DNA from 2 places in the Synechococcus sp. UW179A genome. Region 1 is predicted to be linked to the other one. Evidence: predicted binding sites of a transcription regulator. Region 1 holds the regulator's gene; the other holds the start of a gene.
What was found. Region 1 encodes NtcA, which controls nitrogen genes in cyanobacteria. Its sites were predicted from a motif close to GTANCNNNNGNTAC; they were not measured.
Positions count from the first base shown of each region.

Region 2: a site for NtcA is predicted at 1,929-1,942, ahead of DXY31_RS17805 (DUF4278 domain-containing protein). Genes of this name have one in related genera too.

Region 1 covers NZ_UCNJ01000018.1:45,634-50,014, forward strand. Annotated here, with positions in the region: gene thyX (FAD-dependent thymidylate synthase) at 1-141, shown strand, start outside; gene dcd (dCTP deaminase) at 172-765, opposite strand; gene DXY31_RS09205 (cob(I)yrinic acid a,c-diamide adenosyltransferase) at 765-1,373, opposite strand; gene rph (ribonuclease PH) at 1,517-2,242, shown strand; gene ntcA (global nitrogen regulator NtcA) at 2,318-3,052, shown strand; gene DXY31_RS09220 (DUF3084 domain-containing protein) at 3,111-4,322, shown strand; gene DXY31_RS09225 (resolvase) at 4,319-4,381, shown strand, end outside.
Region 2 covers NZ_UCNJ01000002.1:220,171-224,551, reverse strand. Annotated here, with positions in the region: gene DXY31_RS01085 (glycosyl transferase) at 1-886, shown strand, start outside; gene DXY31_RS01080 (DUF1830 domain-containing protein) at 1,103-1,348, shown strand; gene DXY31_RS17805 (DUF4278 domain-containing protein) at 1,589-1,840, opposite strand; gene DXY31_RS01070 (hypothetical protein) at 2,074-2,577, shown strand; gene fmdA (formamidase) at 2,825-4,030, shown strand; gene DXY31_RS01060 (FmdB family zinc ribbon protein) at 4,078-4,356, shown strand.

The DNA of each region.
Region 1 (4,381 bases):
GATCTGCGTTCCAAACTTGATGCGCAACAGGAAATCAGAGAGCTCTGTGACCTGATGTGGCCGCATCTCCAGAGCTGGGCACCTGAGTTTGCTGACTGGTACGAAAAAAACCGCCTACACAAGGCGCGATTGGCGCCCTGACGAAGAGGCGATATCCATATCTTGTCGGCCTTAAACCTTGGCTAATGTCACTTGTTCAGGTTGATGCTGATATTTGCCCTGGCGATCGCTGTAGGTGGTGTCACAAGGATCACCTTCAAAGAACAGCAGCTGGCAGATGCCTTCATTGGCATAGATGCGGCAGTCAGCTCCTGAGCTATTGCTGAATTCAAGCGTGAGATGCCCCTCCCAGCTGGCCTCAGCAGGTGTGGTGTTCACGATGATCCCTAGTCGTGCATAAGTGCTCTTGCCGAGACAGATCACAGTGATGTTCGGCGGTACCTTCATCTTTTCTAGAGCCACGCCCAAGCCATAGGAATGGGCCGGAAGGATGAAGTAGTCACCATCGTCATCATGGTGAAGCTCTGTGGGTTCAAGGTTTCCAGGATTGAACCGTTTGGGGTTCATCACTGTTCCAGGAACATGCTTAAAAATCAGAAATTCCCGAGGCGATAAACGCAGGTCATAGCCGTAGGAGGAACATCCAAAGCTGAGAACAGGTGCAAGCTTCTGTTCAGGGTCCAGATGACGAATCAAGCCCCTCTGAAAGGGTTCAAGCATGCCGGCTGCAGCCTGTTCAGTGATCCAACGATCGTTCTTAAGCATCAGAAACCCCTACGCAGTTCCGTCACTTGATCTGCCAGGCCCATAAGAGATTCCGGAATCGACGGTCCTGTGATGATCACATCCATAGAACCAGGGCGTGCATCAAGGCTGTCACGCACGTCAGCTTCGTTCAGATAGCCGAGTGCAATGGCCAAACCGAGTTCATCTAGAACCAACTGATCGAGATCCCCACTAGCCAGGTGGCGGCGACAGATCTGCCAGACCGCCTGAACAGCATCCACTGTCGTGGATTCAGATGAGCTGGCCGGGTCCGAAAGACAACCCATCACCGCCGGCCTCATCCAGACCATGCGATCACAGAGGGTAATTGCCGCATCAGGCCCCTGAGCAACTCCACCCTTGAGAAACTGCATCACTGCAACACGGCTGCCAAGCCCAGCGGAACGCAGGGCCTGACTAAGCACCGTGCCAAAACTGCCTCGATAGGGGGCTGTATGCACCTGCAACTGCCCTTCAGGGGCCACCAGATGCAGGGGCTGATGAGGCTGGAGCGAGGGCAAGGGATGCAAGCCTGCACGATTGAGAGCCCGTTGATCGGCATCGCTCTGTTCGCTGGAGCGATGGCTGGGGCTCAGGCTGGCTGTCATCTCAGTCGCTTCCGTCGTAACTGAATCCAATCGACCCAGCGGAATTCGAATCTAGCGGCGAAAATGCAAATCACAATCCCTTTGACACCATCCCTGGTGTCTCTACGCCAACTGGCAGGCTCAAGATCCCGATCCTTTGCCCCATGAGCGAGACCCAGCGCAACGATGGTCGCCAACCCGCCGATCTCAGGACCTTCTCCGTCGACTGGGATCCCATGGGCTTCGCTCTGAGCTCCGTCATCGTTCGCACCGGACGCACCACCGTGCTTTGCAGCATCTGCCAGGAAGATGGCGTCCCACGCTGGCGACGTGATCAGGGCCTGGGCTGGCTCAGTGCTGAATACCGTCTTCTGCCGGGATCCACCCCTGATCGTCAGCGCAGGGAACTCATGAAATTGTCAGGACGAACCCAGGAGATCCAACGCCTGATCGGCCGCAGCCTGCGAGCCGCAATCGACATGGAGGCTCTGGGAGAAAACACACTGCTAATCGACTGCGATGTGATTCAAGCGGATGCTGGAACTCGGACTGCGGCAATCACTGGTGCATGGCTCGCCCTGCAGAAGGCCTGCGAACGGCTGCTTGCACAAGGCCGCATCAGCAGCAATCCTGTTGTCAACCAAGTGGCAGCGGTCTCTGTGGGCCTGATCGAGGGGCATCCCCTGCTCGATCTGGACTACAGCGAAGACAGTCGGGCCGATGTGGATCTCAATGTGGTGATGAACAACGCTGGCGATCTGCTGGAGCTGCAAGGCACTGCGGAGGGTGCGCCATTCAGTCGCCAGCAGCTCAACAGCCTTCTGGACCTTGCCGAACCAGGGCTCAAGCAACTCATGGCTGCACAGCTGAATGCACTCCATAAAGACTGAGCCAGGAGAACCGTGTGCGTTGCTACAGGGTGACAACGCATCGCTCCGTAACTTCCCGGAATTGATGCGTTGGTCATGGCCGAAGTAATGCGCGGCTTCAGTCGGACTGCTCCCCAACCTGGGCGATCCACAGAGACAAGCCTGACCAATGCGCCCAACCCCGCCAGCCGAACCCTGCTGGAAGTGATCCGTGATCTGGATGGCGCCAGCACCGAAATGGTGGAGCGGAACAAGACGATCTTTTTCCCTGGCGACCCCGCCGAGCGCGTTTATCTGATCCGACGAGGGGCCGTGCGTCTGTCGAGGGTGTACGAGTCGGGAGAAGAGATCACCGTTGCCCTGCTGAGAGAGAACAGCCTGTTCGGCGTGCTCTCACTACTCACCGGGCATCGCTCCGATCGCTTTTATCACTCCGTGGCATTCACCAGAGTCGAGATGGTGACAGCACCGGCGAGCTCAGTGCGCCAGGCAATCGAAGCGGACACCAGCGTGGGACTGCTTCTACTGCAGGGTCTCTCCAGCCGAATTCTGCAGACCGAGACCATGATCGAAACCCTCACACACCGGGATATGTCCTCCCGGTTGGTGAGCTTTCTGCTTGTCCTCTGCAGAGACTTCGGCATGCCTGGGGCCCAGGGCATCACCATTGACCTGCGTTTGTCTCACCAGGCCATCGCTGAAGCGATCGGATCCACGCGTGTCACGATCACGCGACTGCTTGGCGATTTGCGCAATTCAGGTCTGGTCGAAATTGACCGCAAGAAAATCACCGTTCTGGATCCGATTGCGCTGGCCAAACGTTTCAGTTAATTCCTCGACAGGTGAAGATGGGCAGCACCTCAGCGGCCTGCCGCATGTTTGAACGTCCGTGACCGGGTGGCTTCTGCTGCTGTCCCTGTTGATCCTTGGGGGAGTGCTCTCGACCCTTGGTGATCGACTGGGCTCAAGGGTCGGCAAGGCTCGGCTGAGCCTTTTTGGGCTTCGCCCACGTCAAACCGCTGTGGTGATCACAGTGCTAACGGGGAGCCTGATCAGTGCCCTATCGCTGGGTCTGATGCTGCTGGTGAGCCGTCAGCTGCGCGTTGGCCTCTTTGAACTCAACGACTTGGAAGCACGACTGCGCAGCAGCCGCTCCGATCTGAAAGGAAGCCGCAGGGCTCAACAAAAGGCCCGTCAACAACTCGAGCAGGCTCGCGCCGATGAAATCAAAGCCAGGAAGATCCTGGCTGATGCCCAGGCACGGGCCGGTGAGCTGCGCAGCACACTTCAACCGCTGCAGGAACAGACGCGCCGACTTGAGGCGGAACGACAGAGACTCAGCCAAGACGTGCGCAACCGCGATGCGGAAATCCAGCGCACGGACGATGAACTTCGGGCGGTGCGCGAACGCATCAGCTCCGGCGAAGCGGAGCTCCAGCAACTAGAGGAAAACCTGCTGGCACTACGGCGTGGCGATGTGGCCATCAGCAGTGGCCAGCCACTGGCCACCGTCACGCTCAAGCTGGATCGTCCTGATCAAGCCCGCCAAGTGATTGACCAGGTGCTGCGGGAAGCCAATCTGCAGGCCTATCAGAAAGTTCTGCCTGGACAGGCGCCTGATCGCCAGATCATCCTCGTGCCCCGCCAGGACATTGAAAGGCTGGAAACAGCCATCCGAAAACCAGGCACCTGGGTGGTGCTGCTGCGCTCAGCGGCCAATGTGCTGCGTGGTGAGCGCGTGGTTTACGCCTTCCCGGATGTTCGACCCAATGTGGCCATCACCATTGAGGGAGAAGTTCTGGCCAAAACCACTCTTGCCAGCCAGGACACCAGTCCTGAAGCGGTGCGAAACCGCATCAACCTGCTGCTGGCGTCCACCCTTGCAGAGGTACGCCGACGGGGATCGCTCAGCCAAGGACTTCAATTCAATGCCAATGGCGTCAACTCGCTTGCCCGGGAGCTGACCGAACGCAGTGGTGGACGGGTTGAACTCGAAGCGGTGGCCGTGCGGCGCAGTGAAACCGCCGATCCCATTGCCATCGAGCTGCGTCCGAGCCGCCGGCTGCGCCCAACATCGACGCGCCAGGACGTCACCCCATGAGCCGGATCGTCTCGGTTGACCCTGGACGCAACAAATGCGGCCTGGTCTTGGTTGATTGC
Region 2 (4,381 bases), on a different contig from region 1:
AGTCATTGGACTGTTTGACGCAGACATCCGCACCTTTGGTTCCGGGTATCCCGAGCGGATGCTGCGACCACTGCTCAATCCATCCCATGGGATGGCTTACGTCAAAGCCTTTTACAGCCGACTATCTCTAGAAACCCAAGCACTGCAGGGGCGCGCCACAAGACTTTTCGTTGGCCCATTATTGGCGAGCTTAGAGGAGATTTTCGGCGCACTGCCCTATCTCCGCTACCTCCAGACCTTCCGTTATCCACTGGCTGGAGAGTTTGCTTTCACGCGCGACCTGGCGATGAACCTGCGGATTCCATCCGATTGGGGCCTCGAGATGGGACTGCTCTCCGAGGTCTATCGACACGTAGCACCCAGCCGGATCACACAGGTGGATTTAGGTCTGTTTGATCACAAGCACAAAAGCCTTGGAGACAAGCCTGACGAAGGTCTACAACGCATGGCCAGTGAGATCTTCTGCACTGTGTTGCGCAGCCTGATGGAGCATGAAGGCTGCGTGATGTCGATGGATCAGCTACCCACTCTGGAAGTGCTGTATCGGCGTGTCGGAGAGGACAGGGTTCGTCAATTTGGACTCGACTCCGCCATCAATCGACTTCCCTACGACCGTCATGGCGAAGAACTGGCGATCCACCGTTTTGCCGACCTGCTGCGTCCAAGCCTGAGCGGACTGCTGGCATCACCAATTGCTCATCAACTACCAAGCTGGTCGAGACTCAACAGCTGTAACCCATCCTTTGCAATGGATCTTGCCAAAGCTGGCAGAGTCGGCCACCAGTCGTCGAGTTACACACCAACTGCCATAAAACTCAGGCGTCCTAACCATTCACCAGTAAGACTCGAACTTGAGGCCAAAGCATCAACAACAGCAGCAGCTTGAGGAGTACCGCAAAAACGAGACCTCCCTCACCAATCAGTGAGGAAGAAATAACAGGTGTAACACAGCGAACCAATCCAAATGTTGCATCGACTACCCAATAAGTGCGTTTGGTATCAAGCGAGAAAATTCATATCAACAAAGTTTGAGTTTGGTTATAGATTAGACATTTTTACAGATCAATCCTCGAGAAATTAAAGATACTCTATTTAATTTCAGATGATTGAATGCGTGTACCAGAACGAGACCAACAAGATGGTGATCGTTAAATGCATAGGCCAAAATAATTTCTACCTCGAGAAGGTTGTCATGCCGAAAGAGTTCTTCTGGTTCGAGGCTCCAAAAGAAGCACGCCTTGAACTGTGGAAGATGTCACCACAGGGACAAATGCTCGATATTCGCGGCTACGTCGCCGACCACTCAATTAAAAGAGACATAACGACAGAAACTGCATATGCAAGTTGAAAATATTGAAATTATTTACATCAACGACAAACTCTAGTAGAATCAAATTAAATCCCAACAGAAGATCCTTCCAAGGCCCATCTAAATAGCTGCTGACTCAAAACAAATCTTCCATCTGCAGGAAACAATCATAATTAGACCTGCCTATGCAAAGTTCGGGCGGCCTTATTAACTGTTTTGAAATCTGCAACATCCCATAAGTTTAGAACTCAAGAAAATGAGCTCTTGTTAACGGTGTTATTAACACTTTGAGTAGGAAATACCTCGATACACGAGGTGCTTAGTTGCGCATGACTCCAAAGGAACCCCAATCAGTTTGGCCGTCTGCTTTGAGCGGATGAAGCCGTCGGGCACACACAGGTCACCCGCGAGGGATGCCTCGAGCTGGCGTACTCGATAGGTTGCTCTCCGGTAAGTGAGGGTTTGACAAGGCTTATCAACCGGAAGGGAACGCGGCTCATAGCGAACGCCACGAAACGTAAGTGTTGTCATTGAAGAAATCCGAAGCATCTCAGGTCCCCGTTCCATGGCCTGAAGTGAATGCGCCTTTTCGCGTTAAACAAAAAGGTGAACGAATCATGTAGCTAAGACTACAATTCAAAAGTGCTCAAAAGATCTATAAAAGTAAAGCCCTTTGACCAAATTGAGACAATTCTTAGCATCTGGCCCTCTAAACAATTCCTCTGCAATCAGATCCAAACTGCATGAACAAAAAAAATCAACTGATGAGCTGCATCATCATCATGGCAACATTGGGCCTTGCCAGTGGGTGCGATTCGAGTCCAAAAAAAATCGATGATCAATCTCAAGTCGATGAAGTTCCAGCGAAAAGTGCCAAAGTCGGCGAGGTTCTTGTCGCGACCGATGATGCTCAAGTAGTACTAACAGCACCATTTCGAGCTGGCCAACCAAACGGCCTCTATGACGGAGGAGTAAAAATTGAAACTCCTTCAGCAGGGACCACACATTACGAGATTAACGCGATCTGCAGCATGCCTGGCCTGGAAGGCTGGCCTGATTATGACAACATTTATGGAAAGACAATTAGTAATCCAAGTGATGCAGGCCAGGAAGGAGGAAATACAGAGTGGCAACTATTATTAAAGTTTAACGGCGAAGACATATCGAAAGGCAAAGAGAAACCACCCGCATGGGCAAAGAGATTGGCACAAAATCTATGCAGAAAGGGTGACTTCAACGATCAGAACATTGAAGCCAAGAATTCATAACCCAAACCAGCCAATCCTATTAAGCCAAGGCAACAGAAGTAAATGATTCCAGAAAAAATCACAACAGCGCTGCCCGAACCGCACAAACGAAAATGATTATCATTCCTATATTCATACATAGCACAAAACGGCAAATATTGCAGCCGGCATAGATACCATAAAGTCATTGATAACTAGTAAATAATGTAGCTCTTTTGACAGTTTATGTAGATGGCCTGAGCTATTTATTAAATATTGAAAATTCATTATGCCTAAAACATTATTCGAGGTTGATCTCACAAAATCAATGGACCAGCAGGAAATGCCTGGGCATAATCGCTGGCATCCAGACATTCCGGCAATTGCATCGGTGAACCCGGGAGAAACCTTCAGAATCGAGTGTAAAGATTGGACTGACGGGCAAATTAAAGATAATGACGACCCACAGGACATAGCGGATGTCAACCTAGAAGTTGTTCACGTTCTTAGTGGACCAATATGGGTCAATGGAGCACAACCTGGAGACATTTTGGTTGTTGACATTCTTGAAGTTGGAGCACTTCAAGGAGACGAGTGGGGATTTACTGGAATTTTTGCAAAGGAAAATGGTGGAGGATTCCTTACCGATCATTATCCAAAAGCAGCAAAAGCGATTTGGGACCTTCAAGGTGTCTATACAAGCTCACGTCATATACCCGGAGTTCGATTTGCTGGGATTACTCACCCTGGCCTGATTGGTTGCGCTCCATCCCACGAACTTTTAAAAGAATGGAATCGCAGAGAAACAGAATTAGTGAATACAGCTCCTGATCGAAGAACCTACGGTGCGGGATTATCTGGAAGCGAACCGGTCTTAGCAGCTTTACCAAACCCAAACAGCGCGATCCTGGGAACTGTCGGTGCTGAGGAATTCGATCGAATCGCCAATGAGGCAGCGAGGACCGTGCCGCCACGGGAGCACGGCGGTAATTGCGATATCAAAAATCTGACCAAAGGGACACGTATCTATTTTCCCGTTTATGTTGAGGGAGCCAAGCTATCAATGGGTGACATCCATTTCTCACAAGGAGATGGTGAAATTTCGTTTTGCGGAGCAATTGAGATGTCGGGTTATCTTGATCTTCACGTAGACATCATCAAAGGAGGTGTCGCCAAATACGGAATGATCAACCCTATGTTCAAAACCAGCCCTGTAGAACCTCATTACAGTGATTATCTCGTTTTTGAGGGAATTTCTGTAGACGAGTTTGAAGGTAAGCAACACTACATGGATGTTCATATCGCTTATCGTCGAGCATGTCTGAATACAATTGAATACCTGAAGAAATTTGGATACACGGGCGAACAAGCATATCTTTTATTGAGTTGTGCGCCAGTTGAAGGGAGAATAAGCGGCATCGTAGATATTCCTAATGCATGTTGCACATTGGCATTGCCAACGGCCATATTTGACAAAGACATACTTCCCTGCTAGCAATAAAAAATCTTATCTTAATAAAAGCACTTAATCAGATTGACTCAATGCCTATTTATGAATTTCTCTGCGAAGAGAACAACTGCGGCCAGTATGAAATATGGGCAACAATTCAAGATCGATCAAAAAATACTCTTTGCCCCAAATGCGGAGGAGCAGGGCAGCGTGTCTATTCACCACCTCTAACTTTAACGGGAACACTCCGACTCAAAACAAGCACAAAAGAGCCTAAACTTGTTCGAGGTGAAGATTTAATAGATAATAGAGTTAAGCCTAGGCTTAAACAAAGTGATTCAAGACCATGGATGCTTAACAGGGGATGCTGACTTCTAAGGCAAAACTGATTTCAGC